Regions from separate parts of the Tritonibacter sp. AK171 genome, predicted to be linked through region 1. Evidence: riboswitches for the same ligand, from Rfam matches in the RefSeq annotation. Region 1 holds a riboswitch; each other region holds the start of a gene.
What was found. A riboswitch is a leader RNA that binds a small molecule or an ion and turns the genes downstream of it on or off. The one in region 1 is predicted to bind cobalamin.
Positions count from the first base shown of each region.

Region 2: it holds a riboswitch for cobalamin, as region 1 does, so the genes downstream of both, QNI81_RS06515 (TonB-dependent receptor plug domain-containing protein) here and QNI81_RS12660 (ABC transporter substrate-binding protein) in region 1, are expected to answer to the same signal.
Region 3: it holds a riboswitch for cobalamin, as region 1 does, so the genes downstream of both, QNI81_RS14270 ((2Fe-2S) ferredoxin domain-containing protein) here and QNI81_RS12660 (ABC transporter substrate-binding protein) in region 1, are expected to answer to the same signal.

Region 1 covers NZ_CP126134.1:2,689,224-2,695,379, reverse strand. The annotation lists gene QNI81_RS12675 (pseudoazurin) at 1-25, opposite strand, end outside; gene QNI81_RS12670 (ABC transporter ATP-binding protein) at 37-798, opposite strand; gene QNI81_RS12665 (FecCD family ABC transporter permease) at 795-1,835, opposite strand; gene QNI81_RS12660 (ABC transporter substrate-binding protein) at 1,835-2,842, opposite strand; cobalamin riboswitch at 3,014-3,205, opposite strand; gene QNI81_RS12655 (GlxA family transcriptional regulator) at 3,406-4,425, shown strand; gene doeB (N(2)-acetyl-L-2,4-diaminobutanoate deacetylase DoeB) at 4,569-5,561, shown strand; gene QNI81_RS12645 (Lrp/AsnC family transcriptional regulator) at 5,563-6,042, shown strand; gene QNI81_RS12640 (NAD-dependent succinate-semialdehyde dehydrogenase) at 6,127-6,156, shown strand, end outside.
Region 2 covers NZ_CP126134.1:1,368,951-1,375,106, forward strand. The annotation lists gene gyrA (DNA gyrase subunit A) at 1-135, opposite strand, end outside; gene QNI81_RS06490 (usg protein) at 327-596, shown strand; gene pgl (6-phosphogluconolactonase) at 698-1,369, shown strand; gene QNI81_RS06500 (acyl-CoA thioesterase) at 1,400-1,873, opposite strand; tRNA gene QNI81_RS06505 (tRNA-Gly) at 1,960-2,033, opposite strand; tRNA gene QNI81_RS06510 (tRNA-Leu) at 2,226-2,310, shown strand; cobalamin riboswitch at 2,493-2,706, shown strand; gene QNI81_RS06515 (TonB-dependent receptor plug domain-containing protein) at 2,865-4,766, shown strand; gene QNI81_RS06520 (ABC transporter substrate-binding protein) at 4,770-5,618, shown strand; gene QNI81_RS06525 (FecCD family ABC transporter permease) at 5,615-6,156, shown strand, end outside.
Region 3 covers NZ_CP126134.1:3,022,778-3,028,933, forward strand. The annotation lists gene QNI81_RS14250 (siderophore ABC transporter substrate-binding protein) at 1-700, shown strand, start outside; gene QNI81_RS14255 (ABC transporter permease) at 707-1,657, shown strand; gene QNI81_RS14260 (iron chelate uptake ABC transporter family permease subunit) at 1,647-2,591, shown strand; gene QNI81_RS14265 (iron ABC transporter ATP-binding protein) at 2,588-3,340, shown strand; cobalamin riboswitch at 3,381-3,595, shown strand; gene QNI81_RS14270 ((2Fe-2S) ferredoxin domain-containing protein) at 3,684-4,403, shown strand; gene QNI81_RS14275 (ABC transporter substrate-binding protein) at 4,390-5,322, shown strand; gene QNI81_RS14280 (FecCD family ABC transporter permease) at 5,323-6,156, shown strand, end outside.

The DNA.
Region 1 (6,156 bases):
CTGCAAAAACCATGTGAAATTTCATATCGTTAAGTCCTATAGGCAATGAAAACGAAGAACGGTGGAGTCATCGGTTGGATCAAAGAGCGGCGTTGCGCGGATGCGGAAAACCTCAGCCAGCCGATCCGGCGTCAACACCTCTGCGGGCGGGCCACAGGCGATCAGTCGCCCCGATTGCATTACCCCGACCCGATCACAGTTCATCGCTTGATTGAGATCATGAAGCGCCATCACAATGGTAATCGGAAGACGGCTAACCAATTGCAGGAGCGTCATTTGGTGGTGAATGTCGAGGTGGTTGGTCGGCTCATCCAGGATCAGCAATCGCGGGCGCTGGGCAAGGGCGCGCGCGATCTGAACCCTCTGGCGTTCACCGCCCGAAAGGGTCGCCCAAGCCTGATCGACCATATCCGCCATGTCCACGGCCTGCAGTGCGTCCATCACGATGGAGCGATCATGATCATCAAACGGAGAGAGAGCCGAGAGCCAGGGCGTGCGCCCCAATTCCACAACATCGCGGACTGTCAGTCGCTCCGAGGTGTCCGCGATCTGCTCCACAAAGGCGATGCTCTGCGCGATCTCGCGCCGGGACAGATCCGCGAGGGGGCGGTCGTCCAGATGCACCGTGCCCTTGCCGCGCTTGGCAAGCCCCGCCAGCAGCTTTAGCAAGGTCGACTTTCCAGACCCGTTCGGGCCGATCAGGCCAAAGGTCTCTCCCGGCTCAATCTGCACAGAGACATCTTCGACGATTGCTCTGGTGCCTGCGCGCCAACCCAGTGATGTGGCGGTCAGTTTCATACCCGGCTCCGATTGTGAATGAGGATCAGCGCAAAGCCGGGCGCGCCCACCAATGCGGTGACCACCCCGATGGGCACCACCTGTCCGGGGATCAACACGCGTGATGCGATATCGGCGGCAATCAAGAACACCGCACCTGCAAGGGCGGTCGCTGGCACCAGCCGCACATGGCGCGGTCCCACAACGTAGCGCATGGCGTGCGGGATCACGAGACCGACAAAACCGATGGACCCAACAAGGCTCACCATGGCGGCGGTCATCAGTGTCACAGCTCCGATCAGGGCGATTTGCACCCGGCGCACCGGTATGCCCAACGCGGCCGCCGAGGTCGCACCAAAGGAAAACGCATCCATGGCCCGCGCGAACCAAAGGCAGACGAAAAAACCTAAAACCGCTGTAGGCACCGCGAGTGACACATCCGGCCAGCGCACACCCGACAGGTTCCCGAGCAGCCAGAACATGATCCCGCGCGCCTGTTCGGCATTTGCCGACTTTGCGATCAGAAAAGACGTGACCGCATTGAACAATTGCGACCCGGCTATCCCGGCCAGAACCAGTTGTGCGGGGCCACCCCCAGCGGCGCGCGCCAACAATGATACAACACCAAAGGCCAATGCCGCGCCGATAAAAGAACCTGTCGAGATCCCCAAGAGGCCGCCGCCGACGCCTAAGACAGTCACGGTAACCGCTCCGGCGCCAGCCCCGGCGGAGACACCGAGCAAATAAGGATCGGCCAGCGCATTGCGCACCAGCGATTGCAGCACCACGCCCGAAAGCGCCAACCCGGCGCCGCAGGCCGCCGCGACCAAGGTCCGGGGCAGCCGGTAGCTCCAGATGATACCGGCATCAATGGGATCGATTACATAGCCTGCATCCCACAGGTTATTGGCAAGCGCCGCCGCCACCGTGGGGATGGGCAGCGGCGTCTCTCCAATAATGACGCCAGCCAGAATGGCCAGCGTCAAGACGGCAATCCCCGGCACGCCCCACAGCGTGACACGTCGATGCAGGGGGCGGGTGAGTGCCGCGTCGCTCATCACTGATCCAATGCGGGCAGTGCTTCGGCCAGCGTTTCCAGCGCCGAGATATTGCGGATCGAGGGATCCATCGCATGGGCATCAAGGATCACGATACGGTCGTTTTTCACCGCATCCATCTGGCTCGCAACCGGATCGGTGCGCAGGAACTCCAGCTTTTTTTCAACATCGTCGGCTTCAAAACGGCGGCGTTCCATACGGGCGACCACAATCACCGACGGATTGGCGCGCGCGATGGTTTCCCAGCTGACGGTCGGCCATTCCTCATTGCTTTCGATGACGTTCCGCAGGCCGAGGGCCTCCATCATGTAGGCGGGTGCGCCAGCTTGCCCAGCGACGTAAGGGTCGATGTCCATCTCCGCCGAGGAGAACCAGAACACCGCAGAGCTATCGGTCAGATCAAGCGCCTTGGCGGTCTCGATCGCGGCGGTTTCGCGGGCTTTGAGGCTCGCCACCAGTTCTGTGCCGCGCTCGGGAACATTGAATATCTGCGCCATCTCTTCGATGCCGCGATAGACGCTGCTCATTTCGTACATCTCAAGGCGGGTGCCATCGGACCCCTTGGTGTTGTCTTTGCCCACACAGTCGGCAGGCAGGACGTAGGTCGGGATGCCAAGGTCAGAGAATTGCTCGCGCGTGGCAACGATACCCTGCGGGCCGACATGCCACTCATATTGTACGCTCACCAGCCCGGGGCGCTTTGCCACAACGCTCTCAAAACTGGGATCATTGTCCGCAAGACGCTCAACCCCGGCGTTCAGTTCTTCAAATTCGGGGAGCACCTTGGTGAACCAGACCGAGGTGCCGGTGACCTTTTCACCCAGACCCAGCGCGTACAGAACCTCTGTTGCGGCCTGACCAACGGTCACCGTTGTTTCGGGGGCTTTGTCAAAGGTGACTTCCGATCCGCAATTTTCGAGCGTGAGCGGATAGGTGGTGTCAGCCTGCGCGGCAAAGCCAAGACCGGTGGCGCAAAGAGCGCTCGCCAGAAGGAATTTCGGATACATGGATCAACTCCGGTATGTGATGGACCCGGAGAAAGAGAGGATATGCCGCTTCAGAACTGGACCACCGACCGGACGGCAATGGCCCGTATCCCTGATCTGGCTATGATCCGCGTCAACTTTGCTGCTGACAACGTGCATTCGACACCTCCTCAGACACCCCGTCCGAGCCAAGTTGCAAAACAGATGTCGGCAGGTCTCCTGACTGGCGTTTCATCGTGTCGGCGGGCCTTCCCACAGCCAAGGCTGCAGTGGCAGTTCGCCGACGCTCCGCGCCTACAGTTGCGGGGGCAGTTCCGGTTCACCAAAGAATGGTGGCGGATTCCCTATTATTTCCAAATGGAAACCGACGCGCGATTGTTAAGGGGGATCTTAGCGTTCGGCAATAGCCTTTCCGACCGTCCCTCGGGCAGGGGCAAACGCATGCCAAAAGATCCCGCCGTGTCGCCGGCCCAGCAGAGCGAGCGTCTGAACCAGCTTGATCCTGCGGTGACGCATTGCTGCGAGAAAGCGGCTCGAGATGACTTGTGGAGGTGCTCCCGAGCCGGGTAGGGTCTTGATCCAACATGAACGTAAATCCCACGCCCTCAACTCCCAGCGCACCGCCCGACGCCAGCGGTGAAAACCCGCGATTGACGGTTGAGATTTTTGTGCAGCCGGGGTTTTCGCATATCGAGCTGTCCTCGATCCTTGCGGTGTTTGAGGCCGCAAATGCGCTGGAAGCAGGCACATGGTTCTCATGGCGGATCACCTCTGACAGTCCGGGTGTTGTGACGGGCACTGCGGGAATGATGATCCGGGCGGAACCGGCAATTGGGCTGCAATATCTGCAAGATGTGCTCTTTGTCATCGGCGGGCGCAACTGCAGCGGAGGCAGCTGGCTGGCGCGTGCGCGTGCAATGCAAAAGCTGCGCCGCCCGGCCTTTTTGCTGTCAGATGCGGCAACCGCCTATATCCGTCGGTCCGCGCCCTTGTCGGGTCCGGCCACAACCCATTGGCAAGACCTGCGCGCGCTGCGGGAGGCCGGAGAATACCCAACGCTCACAGATCGCTTGGTGGAGGATAACGCAGGTCTCCTGACCTCTGCCGGGGGCGGTTACAGTGCCGAATTGGTGGTGCGCTACCTGTCGCAGATCCTCGCACCGCAACATTGCGCCGAACTGGCGAGCGTGCTGATGATCGACACCGCACGGGGCTATTCTGGTGAACAGCCCCAAGGGGCTGCCCGCAATACCAACCTCCTTGAGGCCCGTTTGGTACGTGCCATGGCCATCATGGAAGAGTTCATCGAACATCCGCTCCCCACGGCTGAGATCGCCGAGCGCGCCGGGATTTCTGTGCGCCATCTGGAACGATTGTTCCTGACGCATCTCAACACCACCCCGGCCAAGCACTACATGCAGTTGCGGTTGAAACTTGCCAACAAGCTCATCACGGACACGAACCTTCCCATTGCAGAGATTGCCTTTGCCAGCGGCTTTGCCTCGTCAACATCGCTCTCTCGTGCCTATCGGCGTGAGTATAACATGACCCCCTATCAGGTGCGCGCGCGCGACCGTGCGGGGGCAGGGCTGCGCTCCGACTAGGGAGAGCGCAACAACCTGCGCGAATGGCGCGAGCGCACACAAGGCTTTGAATTCCCGCTCAGCCTTCGTATTGGTGACATAGAGAGAGGCCCCGCAATTGAGGCGAAGGGTGCTCCATTCCCGACAGGCAAAAGGACAAGGCGATGAAAGACAATCCGATCTCTCCGACGATTCCACTGGATCAGGACGGTGTGCACCACGGGTTTCTAAAGCTGCCTTACAGCCGGGATGACAGCGCGTGGGGGTCCGTGATGATCCCGATCACGGTGATCCAGAACGGCACGGGCAAAACCGCGCTTTTGACCGGAGCCAACCACGGCGACGAATACGAGGGCCCCGTGGCGCTGCAAGAGCTTGCCGCCACCACCCGCGCCGAGGATGTCACCGGGCGGCTGATTATCGTGCCCTATTTCAACTATCCTGCCTTTCGCGCCAGCGCGCGCACCTCGCCCATCGATCGGGGCAACCTGAACCGCGCGTTTCCGGGCCGTCCCGATGGCACGGTCACTGAAAAGATTGCCGATTATTTCCAACGCACGCTCCTGCCGATGGCGGATGTGGCGGTGGATTTTCATTCTGGCGGCAAAACGCTGGATTTTGTGCCCTTCGCTGCGGCGCATATCCTTGAGGACAAGGGCCTTCAGGAGGCCTGCTACGCCGCGATGCAGGCCTTTAACGCGCCTTACTCTGTGCAACTTTTAGAGATCGACAGCGAGGGCATGTACGACACCGCCGTCGAGGATATGGGCACGGTGCTGGTTACCACGGAACTGGGCGGCGGCGGCATGTCCACCGCGCGCAGCAATGCCATCGCCAAGAAAGGCCTGCGCAATGTGTTGATCCACTTTGGAATTTTTCAGGGCGAGATGCGGATTGATCCTTCGGTGACGCTCGATATGCCAGATGGGGATTGTTTCCTGTTCAGCGAGCACGACGGTCTTTTCGAGATCATGCTCGACCTTGGCGATCATGTGCAAAAGGGCGATGTGGTCGCCCGCGTCTGGTCGCCCGACCGCACCGGGCAGGCCCCCGTGGAATACCGCGCCCGCCGCAGTGGCGTGCTGATCAGCCGCCATTTCCCCGGCATGATAAAATCCGGTGACTGCGCCGCCGTGATCGGTGTGGTCGAGGGCTGACATGCATCTGGATCAGCGCGACCTCGATATCCTCCGCATTCTGTCCCGCGATGGCCGCATCACCAAGGCAGCACTGGCCGATCAGGTGGGCCTGTCGCCCACGCCTTGCTGGGAACGCCTGAAGAAGCTGGAAAAGGCCGGGCTGATCGAGGGGTATAACGCCCGCATCAACCTCAAGAAAATCGCACCGCACGTCACCGTCTTTGTGGCGGCCGAACTTGCGGATCACACGGCGGCAAGCTTTCAGTCCTTTGAGGCCGCCATGCAGCGCTATGATGAGGTGGTGGCCTGCTGGGCGCTGGGCGGTGGCTTTGATTACCTGTTGCAGATCGTTACCTGCGACATCGATGCTTACCAGCGGCTGATCGACGCGATGCTGGATGCACGCATCGGTCTTAGCCGCTATTTCACCTATATTGTGACCAAGCCCGTAAAGGGCGCGGGCGTGCCGCCTCTCGAAATCCTGCTGCAGGGCAGTTGAATCCTCTGCCCACCCGGCAAACTTCAGTCACATCTTCTGAAAACACCCTGCACACTCTTCCTGAGACTTTCAGGAGGAGCAGACATGTCGTTATCGGCCCTGTCCGCGCGTGCG
Region 2 (6,156 bases), 1.3 Mb from region 1:
GACAATAACCGACATCGCATAATCGAGGTACGAATTGCGCATCTCGGATTCGATGGAAACCGTCGGACCATCATAAGACGGGCGCGCTGGCAGGTTTTCATCAGGGTTTTCAGGAGTTTCCGGCGTATCGCTCACGTTGGCTGCCCGCTTCTCTTTTGGATCTATATGTTGTGGGGTCACCATATCAGACCGCGCATATACCGTGCAAGCAAGCAGCCCCGCAAACCTTAGCAGCAATGGCGCTTATCTGCTAACAATATGATTTATATGAAAATTTACCTGTCTTCCGTAGGCTGGTTACATCAACCCTTTTTCGGAGGATGTAAATGGAACCATCTGAAACGGAACTGATGCTCAAAGGTTACGGCCTGACCACGGCTGAATTCACTTATCACATGCCTGACTATACACATGTCCTCAACACGTTTGTCTGGCAGGATTATGATCTGGCACCGGATCATCCGCGACTGTTTTCCTTCATAGATTTCTGGAAACAGGAAATCGAAGGTCCGCTGCATCATGTCCGCTTTTCGCATCGTAAAATGATGTCGAGCGGGGAATGGCGTAACGTGGTGGGCGAATTCTATATCAACTGAGCCGGCATGGCGGCACTTGGCCTTCGGGTTGAGCTATGACACTGTTTTGTTCAGAATGTCACATCAGCAATGATGTCACCTCAGAATTCAGGAGCAGTGTCATGAATTTCAACGAATATCCGGATAGAGAGATGCTCTCGATCTCGGTGGCCAATCGTATTGCCGGGGATCTGAAAAATCATCTGCTGCGCAATGGGCGCGCGGCAATCGCCGTTGCGGGTGGCACCACGCCGGGTCCGATTTTTGATGACCTTTGCGCGGCTGAATTGGATTGGGGCAATGTCTGCGTCATGGCCTCGGACGAGCGCTGGGTGCCCGAAGACAGCGATCGCTCCAACGCCAAGCTGATCCGCAGCCGGTTGTTGACCAATCGCGCGGCTGAGGCGCAATTCCTGCCGTTTTATACAGACGGGCTGGAGCCGGATGACGCCATCGAAAGCCTATCGGAAAAAGTGCGCGGGCAGGGTGGTCTTGCGGTTGCGCTCTTGGGCATGGGGACGGATATGCACACCGCCTCGCTGTTTCCCGGCGTCGCCGGGCTTGAGCACGCCCTAGCTGCTGATGCGCCGGAAGTCGCTGTGATGCGCCCAGATAGCCAACCCGAGGCGCGTATCACGCTCTCGGCGCATGTTCTGGATGCGGCAATGGCGAAACATCTGGTGATCTTTGGGGCAGAGAAACGCGAGGCACTCGAGCGCGCACAGAGCCTGCCACCGGAAGAGGCACCTATTCAGGCTGTTTTGTCAGAATGTCAGGTTCACTGGGCGGAATAAGTCACGCCGCACCAAGGCGCGCGGAGGCGATCAGCTTGCCTCTGTTGCCCCATCCAATGTGACAAACTGCTGTCGCAGGCTTTCCGGGATCGGGTAGCCTGCGCTACCGTCTGCAGATCTGAACACCATTACACCGACCATGCTGGCGCGCAAATCTCCAGACCAGATTTGCTGCTCCAGAATATACGAGGTCCGTCTGAAGGACAGCACCCGTGCGGTGGTCACGTAAGTTTCCCCCAGAACCATCTCACGCACATAATGGATATCGGCATTGCGGACCACGTGACGCGGTTCATCACCGTTGAAATGATGGCGGAAATGGCTGTTGTAGTAGTTCACCCGCAACGCCTCGAACCAGTCGAGGTAGGCCTTGTTGTTCACATGCTGAAGAATGTCGATTTCAGAGAAACGAACACGATCCGCCATGGCCATGGGCACGGCTGCGGGCAACCCTTGGGCAAGTTGTTCATCGGCGGTGAGCGGTGTGAGAAAGCGTGGTTCCATAAGATAGGGGACTACGGAGAACCATACAAAGGCGCAACCCATTTCGGCACCAATGCGACGCAGCGATCATGTGAAATTTAGCGGAGTGGAGCGGGTGAAGGGAATCGAACCCTCGTCGTCAGCTTGGGAAGCTGCTGCTCTACCATTGAGCTACACCCGCGACATGCGCTCAGTATCACTGTCTGCAGAACAACGGCAAGCGTTTTGAGCAAAGCCAGAGCAATTTTTCTGCCTTTATTCAGAGGAATACTATGATCACTGAGGGGGGATCGGTTTGCACGCCCGATGAGTGGCATGATCCGCGCAAAAGCACTTTACATTCTCGGGCGAGGCTGACAAATACGCTCTCACTGCGGGTGTGGCGGAATTGGTAGACGCACCAGATTTAGGTTCTGGCGCCGCAAGGCGTGGGGGTTCAAGTCCCTTCACCCGCACCAAACTCCCTTAAGACCAAAAACCTCGCCTATATGGGACCTGCGAAAGTATGCGCCGAAGTGGTTGCAGACTTTTGTCGCTCGATTTTCTGCGGCAAGAAGGGGGAGCGCGCACTTGGTGCTCGGCGTCCTTACAAATTCCTTAATGCGCCTTCTGGAAACTTGACAGGGTTGGGTGCATCCTGCTTATTGCCCAACGTTCTGGTCCGGCTGGAGAAGTCTTCACCCGGTTAAAAGGGAACACGGTGTGGTGTAGCCAACAGGCACCAAATCCGTGACTGCCCCCGCAACTGTAAGCGGAGAGCGATGTCGCAACAGACCACTGCCCCAGAGGGGCGGGAAGGCGCGACAAAGCCTCGACCCGCGAGTCAGGAGACCTGCCCGAACAATCACCCAGTCCGGGCGCGGGGCGTGCCAAGGACTTCGGATGTTCCGATGCGGTGGTATTTTCACCGTTTGCGGGAGCCTCTGCGTTTCCTCGAACTCAAGATAGACAAAGAAGCCGCATACATGCGGCGCGTTGACCTGTATGCGCAGGTCATAAGGGTTTTGGGACAATGAGAACGACAGCTACCTCTTTCTTTGCGATCTGCGCGGTTGTTGCAGCCGGGAACGCCAAAGCACAGGACAATCCTGTGATCGACCTTCAGCCAATTATCGTGTCCGGAGGATTTACCCCGATGGAACTGCAACGGTACGGCCGTTCGGCCAGCGTCCTGACCGCGCGGGACATCGAGGAACGCGGCATTACATCCGTGCAAAACGCACTTCGCTCCATTCCCGGTCTCGCAGTAAATGGTTCCGGGGACAGCTTTACCCAGGTCCGTATACGCGGTGGCGAGGGCAACCATACGCTGATCCTGATCGACGGCATCGAAGCAACAGGTGGCGACGGGGAATACATCCTTACCGGGCTCGATACTGCCAATATCGAACGGATCGAGGTGCTGCGCGGGCCACAGTCAGTGTTTTATGGCTCCAACGCCTCTTCCGGGGTAATCAACATCATTACCAAGAAGGGCAATATCGGCCAGGAGTACGGCGGCAGTCTGGAACTCGGCGCAGATGGATGGCGGGCTTCGGCTCGAGCCTCCACGCGCACCGACCGCGGTGGCCTTTCCCTCAGTCTCGCCCATGACCAGGATGACGGCTACGATATCTCCGGCGATGGCGGCGAAGAGGATGGCATCCGCCGCAGCACGCTGCAACTTTCCGGCGACTATCTCGTCACCCCTGAGCTGAAGCTCGGGTTCACCTTCCGCAAAGCCGATGAGGAATACGACAACGACAGCACGTCCTGGAGCGCGACTGACGCCGCTTCCTATGTCGTCGACGAAGCCGCCCCATACAGCGAGCGCGACGAGCGGCTGGGACAAGTCTTTGCCGAATACGAAATGCTCGGTGGCCGGATGAAGCATCGTCTTTCCTATGAACGCACCGATTACGACCAGTCCTACAATGGTGGAACCCCGACCGAGACCCAGACCACGGCCGCGAAATATCTCCTGAGCTATGCGATTGACGGCGGCCAGGTTGTCGATGCGAGCCATCTGCTGAACGCGATGCTGGAATGGGAAGAAGACACGAGCAGCTCCAATCCCGCCTATAACCGTGAGTCAAATTCCGTGGCGCGGGAGTATCGCGGCAGCTTCGGCAACGGGCTGGACATCCAGCTTGGGGCGCGGTTTGACGACAACAAGGTCTTTGATGATGCCACCACCTGGACCGCTAGTGCGTCCTATACCTTTGCCTCAGGCGTGCGGTTGCACGCTTCTGCCGGAACCGGGATCGTCAACCCATCCTATTTTGAACTTTATGCCAACGCAGATTACGGCACCTCGGTCTATCAGGGCAATCCGAACCTGAAGCCGGAGGAGAACCGCAGCTTTGACATCGGTGTCGAAGTGCCGGTGCTGCAGGGCCGTGGCGTGATCGATGTGACCTATTTCAACGAAACGCTCACAAACGAGATCGAGAGGTATTTTGTAGGCACCGATCCGGTGACCAGCGCCAGCATCTTTTCCTACCGCAATCAGGCAGGCGACAGCGACCGTCAGGGCGTAGAGGTGAGCGCGGAACTGGAAGCCACGGATGTGATCGATCTGCGTCTGGCCTATACCTATCTCGATGCGACGAACCCGAATGGATCGGTGGAAGTCCGTCGCCCCGAACACGAGGTTCTTTTGAGCGCGATCGTGCAAACCTTCGGTGGGCGTGGTTTGATCACGGCAGACCTGCGTCACGTGGCCGGGAACTACGACACCCAATACTGGGGCAGCTACGCAACGGTGGAGATGGACGCCTACACCACTGTCGACCTGGCAGCCCAGTATGAGCTGACGGAGAATGTGACCTTGACCGGACGAATCACCAATCTCTTTGACGAGGACTATTCCGATGTCTGGGGCTACGCAAAGCGTGGCCGGGCTGCCTACATCGGCCTCAAGGCATCGTTCTGATCCATGGGGCGGGCATTTGGTCTTCTGCTGGGCCTCATCTTTGGCGCAAGCGGCACTCTGGCCGATCCCGCCCGCGTGGTGTCGATGAATCTGTGCACGGATCAGCTGGCTATGATGGTGGCTGCCCCCGGCCAGCTGGTTTCCGTGTCCTATATTGCGCGCGACAAACGCGCCTCCGCCATGGCAGACGATGCCATGGCCTATCCTGTAAATCACGGACTGGCGGAGGAGATTTACCTCCTGAAACCAGATCTGGTGATTGCGGGCAGTTTTTCTACGCGTGCAACCACCGATATGCTGCGCCGCCTCGGTGTACCCGTTGTGGTGTTTGAGCCAGCGAATTCTTTGGAAGATGTCTCCGCGCGCCTGCGCCAGATGGGAGAGGTTCTGGGACGCACAGATACGGCTGACGCCTTGATTGCAGAGTATGAGACGCGGCTCAATCGACTTTTGCCAGCGGACGATAATCGCCCGCGCGCAGCACTCTATTCTGCCAATGGCTATACCTCTGGGCATATGTCGCTCGCGGGCCAGATCGTTGAGGCGGCGGGGCTTTATAATATTGCCCGAGACTACGGGTATGATTTTTCAGGCACGTTGCCGCTGGAACTGTTGGCGCTGTCTGATCCGGACTTGCTGGTCGGCACCCGACCTTATGCGCGTGCGTCGCGTTCTGAGGATGTGCTTGCCCATCCGGTGGTGCATTATTTTGCGGCACGCAGTCGTGCGGGTCAAATGCGCGATGGCGACTGGGTGTGCGGCACGCCGCATGTGTTGCGCGCTGTCGAGGCGCTCGTGAGTGCGCGCGAAGACCTCCAAGTAGGTCAAAATACAAAGGAAGTGTCCCAATGACGCGGCTCATGCTGTCGCTTAGCGCGCTGATTGTTCTGTTGTTTGGTGTCTCACTGACAGTAGGTCCGGCGGATGTGCGCCTTGGCGATAGCCTTCATGCCCTGTTTTCTGACGACTACGGTCCGCTTTCTCTGGTGATGCAGGAAATCCGACTGCCACGGTCGCTCTTGGCAGCCTTGATTGGCGGCGGTTTGGGGTTATGCGGCGCGGCGATGCAGGGGTATCTGCGCAACCCTCTGGCGGAGCCGGGGCTGATTGGGGTGTCCTCCTCTGCGGCCTTTGGTGCGGTGCTGGCAATCAACACCGGCATCGCGGCCAGTGCAACGCTGGGACTGCCGATAGCGGCACTCTCCGGTGCGCTTTTAGGTGTATTTCTGGTGATGACCTTGGCCGGACCACAAGGCGGATCGCTCACGCTGATCTTGGCGGGTATTGCAATATCGGCCATGGCAGGCGCGTTGACGTCGCTGGTTTTGAACCTTTCGCCCAATCCTTTTGCCGCTAATGAGATCGTGTTCTGGATGATGGGGTCGCTTGC
Region 3 (6,156 bases), 330 kb from region 1:
TTATGTGGACTACCTCCAAAGCGTTGCGGACAAAGCCGAAGATCTGGGCACCCTGTTTGAGCCTGATATTGAGGCCGTACATGCGCTGCAGCCCGATCTGATCATCGTGGGCGGACGCAGTTCCGATCAGGTTGATACGATGGGCGAGCTGGCTCCAGCCATTGATATGACGATCTGGGAAGATGTCGTTGGACAGGGGCTGGCGCGCTTGGACACCTACGGCAAGATCTTTGGTCGCGAAGATAAGGCGGCCGAATTGCGCGCGGATTTTGATGCGCAGCTAAAGAGCGCCCGTGCCGCGGTGGCAGATAAGGGGACGGCTTTGATCATCCTGACCAACGGTCCGAAAATTTCGGCTTATGGCAAGGCGGGCCGGTTTGGCTGGGTGCATTCCACACTCGACCTGCCAGAAGCAGCGGCGGAGATCAGCGATTCCACACATGGTGAAAGCATATCTTTTGAATTTATCCAGACCGTGAACCCGGACTGGTTAATTGTGATCGACCGTCTCGCTGCGATTGGTCAGCCGGGCGAGGATGCGAAAACCACGCTCGACAACACGTTGATGCACGAAACCAAAGCGTGGAAGAACGATCAGGTCGTCTATCTCAACGCATCAGATATCTACATCTCCGGCGGTGGCATTCAGTCGATGATGCGCACGCTTTCGGATATTGAGGCCGGTTTCAACGGAAACTGATCTTTGATGTCGCGCACTGCCTTGGGTGTTCTGGCCCTCAGCCTCTTGTTCGTTGGGTCGCTCTTTGTTGGAGCGACCCCTCTTTCGCCGATGGACGTTACGACGCCGGAGGCGAGGGCCTTAATCTGGGACAGTCGCCTGCCGCGCGCATTTGCTGTGGTCCTGACCGGTGCGTCACTGGCGATTGCCGGTCAGATCATGCAACTCATCGCGCGCAACAGATTTGTGGAGCCGATGACCGCCGGTACCGGTCAAAGCGCGATGCTCGGACTGTTGGTCGTTTCCGTCTGTCTGCCGGCGGCTTCCGTTGGGCTCAAGATGGCGCTCGCGGCCTTTGCTGCCCTGATCGGGAGCATCGGTTTTTTTGCGATCACCCGCCGCCTGCCGCCAGAGGAGCCGCTGTTGGTGCCGCTCGTGGGTATCGTCTACGGCGGTGTGATTGGCTCGGCCGCCGTCTACATCGGTTTTCAACTTGATATGCTGCAATACATCGACATCTGGCTGACCGGTGAGTTCTCCGGCACGATGCGTGGGCGATACGAATTGCTGTGGATTGCAGGTCTTGCGGCCGTGCTGAGTTATCTGGTGGCGGATCAGTTTTCCATTCTTGGCCTCGGGGAAACGGTGAGCCTCAACCTCGGCCTCAACTACCGTCAGGTCGTCCTGAGCGGTCTGGTGGTGATTTCTGTGGTGACGGGCCTCACCGTTGTGACAGTGGGCGCGATCCCCTTTATCGGGCTGGTGGTGCCAAATCTTGTCAGCCGCCTCGTCGGTGACAATCTGCGCCGCAGCCTGCCGCTGACGGCAATGGCGGGTGCAGGTTTGGTCTTGGCTTCGGATATTTTTGCGCGCCTTGTGGTGCATCCGTTCGAGGTGCCCGTGGCGACCGTCATCGGCATCATCGGCGCGGCTGTCTTCCTGTGGATGCTTTACGGCAGAGGGCAGCATGTATCGTAATCGCCTGTTGTTACTCACGCTCGCCCTCGTGGCCTGCGCACTCGCCTATCTGTTCACTGGCGTGAAGGGGAGCCTTGAGTTTGCGCTGATGTTTCGCGGCAAAAAACTCGCGGCATTATTGTTGATTGGCGCAGCGCAGGCGGTGGCGGCGGTGATGTTTCAGACCATTTCCGGCAATCGCATCCTGACACCTGCGATCATGGGGTTTGATGCGCTTTACGTTTTGATCCTGACAGCCGCAGTGGTCGCACTGGGAGCACCTGCCTATCAACAGCTCGATCCGGGGCTATTGATGCTGACCAATGCGACGTTGATGTGTGCGGCGGCGGTGATGCTCTTTGGCCTGTTGTTGCGCAAAGGGCAGGGCGACCTGATGCGCATGCTTCTGACCGGGGTGGTCTTGGCGGTCATGCTGCGTTCTATCACTGGCCTCTTGCAGCGTGTGATCGACCCAAGTGAATACGCTGTAGTACAAGCGGCCTCTTTTGCGCGGTTCTCGCGGGCCGAAACGGATCTGCTGGGCGTCTCCGCTCTTCTCTGCTGTGGTGCACTGGGATTGGCGTGGCGTATGCGGCACCGGTTGGATGTGCTGGCACTCGGACCGGTGGCATCAACCTCGCTGGGGGAACCACCACTTCGCGGGCAGCGCTGGGCGCTCTTGCTGATTTCAGTTCTGGTTGCGGTCTCGACCGCATTGGTGGGGCCAGTGGCCTTCTTTGGTCTCTTGGTTTCTGCGCTGACCTATCTGGTTCTGCCAACCTATCGCCATGCGATCCTGCTGCCGGGTAGCGCGCTGATTTCCGGCGTGATCCTTGTTGGCGGCCAATGGGCGCTCGAGCGTGTCTTTGCCTTTACCACCCCGCTCAGTGTCGTGGTCGAATTCCTTGGTGGGGTGGTGTTCCTGCTGTTGTTGATGAAAGGACTGAAACGATGATCGAGGTCCAGAACCTGTCCCATGATATCCATGGTGCTCCGATCCTCAGGGATATTTCTGTCTCTGTCCCCAAAGGCGGCGTTGTCGCGCTTGTTGGTCCCAATGGTGCGGGTAAATCCACGCTGCTGTCGCTCATGGCGCGGCTAATACCGCGGCAACAGGGGCGTATCACGGTGGATGAGCTTGTCGTGGGCGAAAGCGATGACAAGGATTTGGCACGGCGCCTCGCGATTCTGCCGCAAACGGTTCACGCCGCAAGCCGTTTGACAGTGCGCGATTTGGTGGGCTTTGGCCGGTATCCCTATCACAGGGGACGCCCAACGCCTGATGACCGCGCGATGGTTGAGGATGGCATGCGCCTCTTTGATCTGTTGCCGCTGGCAGAACGGTCGCTTGATACGTTGTCCGGTGGGCAACGACAGCGCGCGTTTGTGGCGATGACCTATGTGCAGGATACGGATTATTTGCTGCTGGATGAGCCGTTGAACAATCTCGATCTGGCGGCCTCGCGCGCGCTGATGGCCCGCCTCAGAGATCTGGCAGACAATAAGGACCGCACGGTTATCATCGTGCTGCATGACATCAATTTTGCCACCGCCTACGCCGACCGTGTTCTGGTGATGAAGGAGGGGCGCCTTTGTGCAGATGGTGCACCACAGGATGTGATTACCGAGACGCTGATCCAGAGCGTCTTTGAAACCGACGCGCCATTGCGCACGGTTGAGGGTCGGCCGGTCGTGATGGTCTGATCCGGCTCCTCCCTGTCGCTTGACACAGGCCGTCTCACTGACGCAAGAGAGTAGCGATGGTTCCCCGACGCCTAAGGCAAGTGGGATGAAAAGGGAATTCGGTGAGGAGGAGCCAAAGGGCGCCGAATCCGAAACTGCCCCCGCAACTGTAAGCGGCAAGTGCCCCGTCACACACCACTGATCCAAATGGGTCGGGAAGGGACGGACGCGCAACGACCCGCAAGTCAGGAGACCTGCCATCGCGATGTATAAACCAAGCGGGCGGTGGGCCTGCGGAGGACGCGATGCCAGATGTGATGTATCTGATGGACTGCAGTTGCCTACCTCCCGTTGGAGGGCTGGGATGCACGTTTATCTCTACCTGATTTCAGCGACTTACGTGAGCGCAAAGCGTTTCGCAGCACTGGCCCAAGGGCTTGAGGCCGCCGCTCCTGTTCCCGTCATGGCCATTCGACTGGAGGCAGAGGGGCAAGGTCTTTGGGCTGCGCTTGATGAACTCCTCGCGCGGGGGGCCAGCCGTATTGATCTGCGCCCGGTCGGAATGCCGTTTTCACAATCGCTGGAGAAATGGCTGCCCAGTGCAGCAGGTGCATGGCTTGCCCAGCAATCGGGCTCAACACCGGAGTTGTTTTTTGCCAGCAGCCCGGAACACGACGCGGCCACCGTGCGCGCTATTGCGCGGGCTGAGGTACCCCTGCGCCGGATTGGTGAAAAACCTGCGGGTGAGATGGGGAAGGGTTGGGATTTGCCGCCTGCGCATCGGCACCACCTGTTGGTTTGCACAGGTCCGCGTTGCCATGTGAAAGACGCGCCCAACCTTGCTGACACACTCAAGGTGGAAATTCGGCGCGCCGGGCTCAGTGACAGCTGCTTGGTGACCACCACCGGTTGCGTGTTTCCATGTAACGCCGGACCGGTGATCGTGCATTACCCGCGCGGCGATTGGTATCGCGTGGCCGATCTCTCAGACATCCAGAGCTTTGTCGCGACCGTCCTCGCAAAGGGTGGCCGACTTGAACATCTTATTTTTCATCAAACGGGAGTGTCCCATGAACCTGCGTAATTTGCTGCTGCCGCTCGGGTTGCTGGCCTCGGCGGCGCATGCCGATCCGGTCACCATTGAAAGCTGTGGCGTCTCACATACTTTTGAGAACCCACCGAGCCGCGCCATCACCCTCAATCAGCAGGCGACAGAAGTCATGCTGGCGTTGGGGTTGCAGGACGCGATGGTTGGCACCGCCTATATGGATGATGCCATCCCGGAACAATGGAAGGCCGCCTATGACACCGTGCCCGTGCTGGCTGAAAAATACCCAGCTGCTGAGGTGGTGTTGGCAAAGGAGCCTGATTTCCTCTTTGCCGGATTTGGTTCTGCTTTCTCTGAGGACAATCTCGGCGAGGCGACCAAATGGCATGACCTTGGCGTTGGCACCTATCTGGTGGATGCTTCATGTAAGGAAAAGCACCCCAAGGACGTGCCTTTGACTGTTGAGCCGATCTTCCACGACATTGAAACGGTTGGGAAACTCTTTGCAGTCGAAGATCGTGCAGAAGACCTAGTGGGCACGCTCAAAGCCCGTCTGGACGCAGTGACGGCCACGCCTGCGGGCGAAGGCCAATCCGCGTTTATCTACGACAGCGGTACCGATACGCCGTTTTCTATTGGTTGTTGCGGCGGGCCTGCGCTTCTGTCTCAGCTCACGGGTCTCAATAGCATCAGCAGCGATGTTCCGGGCACTTGGGTCGATCTGTCGTGGGAACGCGTTGTGGCCGCTGATCCGGATGTCATCCTGCTGATTGAGGCCGACTGGTCCACGGCTGCCGACAAGCGTGCCTACATGGAGGCGGACCCGGTGTTGAGAGAGTTGCGCGCTGTCAAAGAGGGCCGTTTTGTTACCGTGCCGTTTTCCGAAACGCTCTTGGGGATGCGATTTGCCGATGGTGTTGAAAACCTGAACGATCAGCTTGCAGGGCTGAAATAAGTGAGCCGAGGATCGCCGCTCTTGCTGCCACTTTCTGTTGCGGTGCTACTGCTCGCGACGGCGGCCGGTGTCCTTTGGGGCACGGCTGAGATCACTTGGAGCGAACGGCTGGCGATCCTTTTGCGCAGTGAAGACGCGCCGCGCGGTTTGTCGATGATTGTTTGGCAGTGGCGCATCCCTCGGGTGCTTGCGGTGGGCATGATCGGTGCGGGGCTGACCCTTGCGGGTTTGTTGATGCAAACCGCGCTGCGCAACCCGATGGCTGACCCTTATCTCATGGGGGTGTCATCTGGCGCGTCCGCTGCTGCGGTTGGAGCGATTATTTGGTTTCCCGCAAGCGTTACGCAGACGCTGGGCGTGCCGTTGATCGCGTTCCTTGGTGCGGCTGCGGCGTTTTTGCTCACCATATCGCTATCGACACGCCGTGGGCGATCCCTCGATCCTTTGGTGGTCATTCTTGCGGGCGTTGCGGTGTCTCTGATGTTTCAGGCGCTCACTGCGTTTTTCCTTTATGTCGGCGATCCGCATGCCACCCGCAACGCCATGGGGTGGTTGATGGGAACCGCCGCTGGCACCGATTGGCATGAACTGCCGCTGTTGCTGGTGATACTGGTGATCTCCCTGTTTCTCGCCTTGCGAACGGCATCCAAGCTGGATGCGACCCTATTGGGGGACGAGCGTGCGCAATCTCTTGGGGTGAACGTGGGGCGCATCCGGGTATTGGTGTTCTTTGTCACCATTGCACTGACGGGTATCGCAGTTGCGATTGCGGGGATTGTGGGGTTTGTTGGTCTGATCTTGCCGCATATGGCGCGGCTGCTGGTTGGCGCGCGC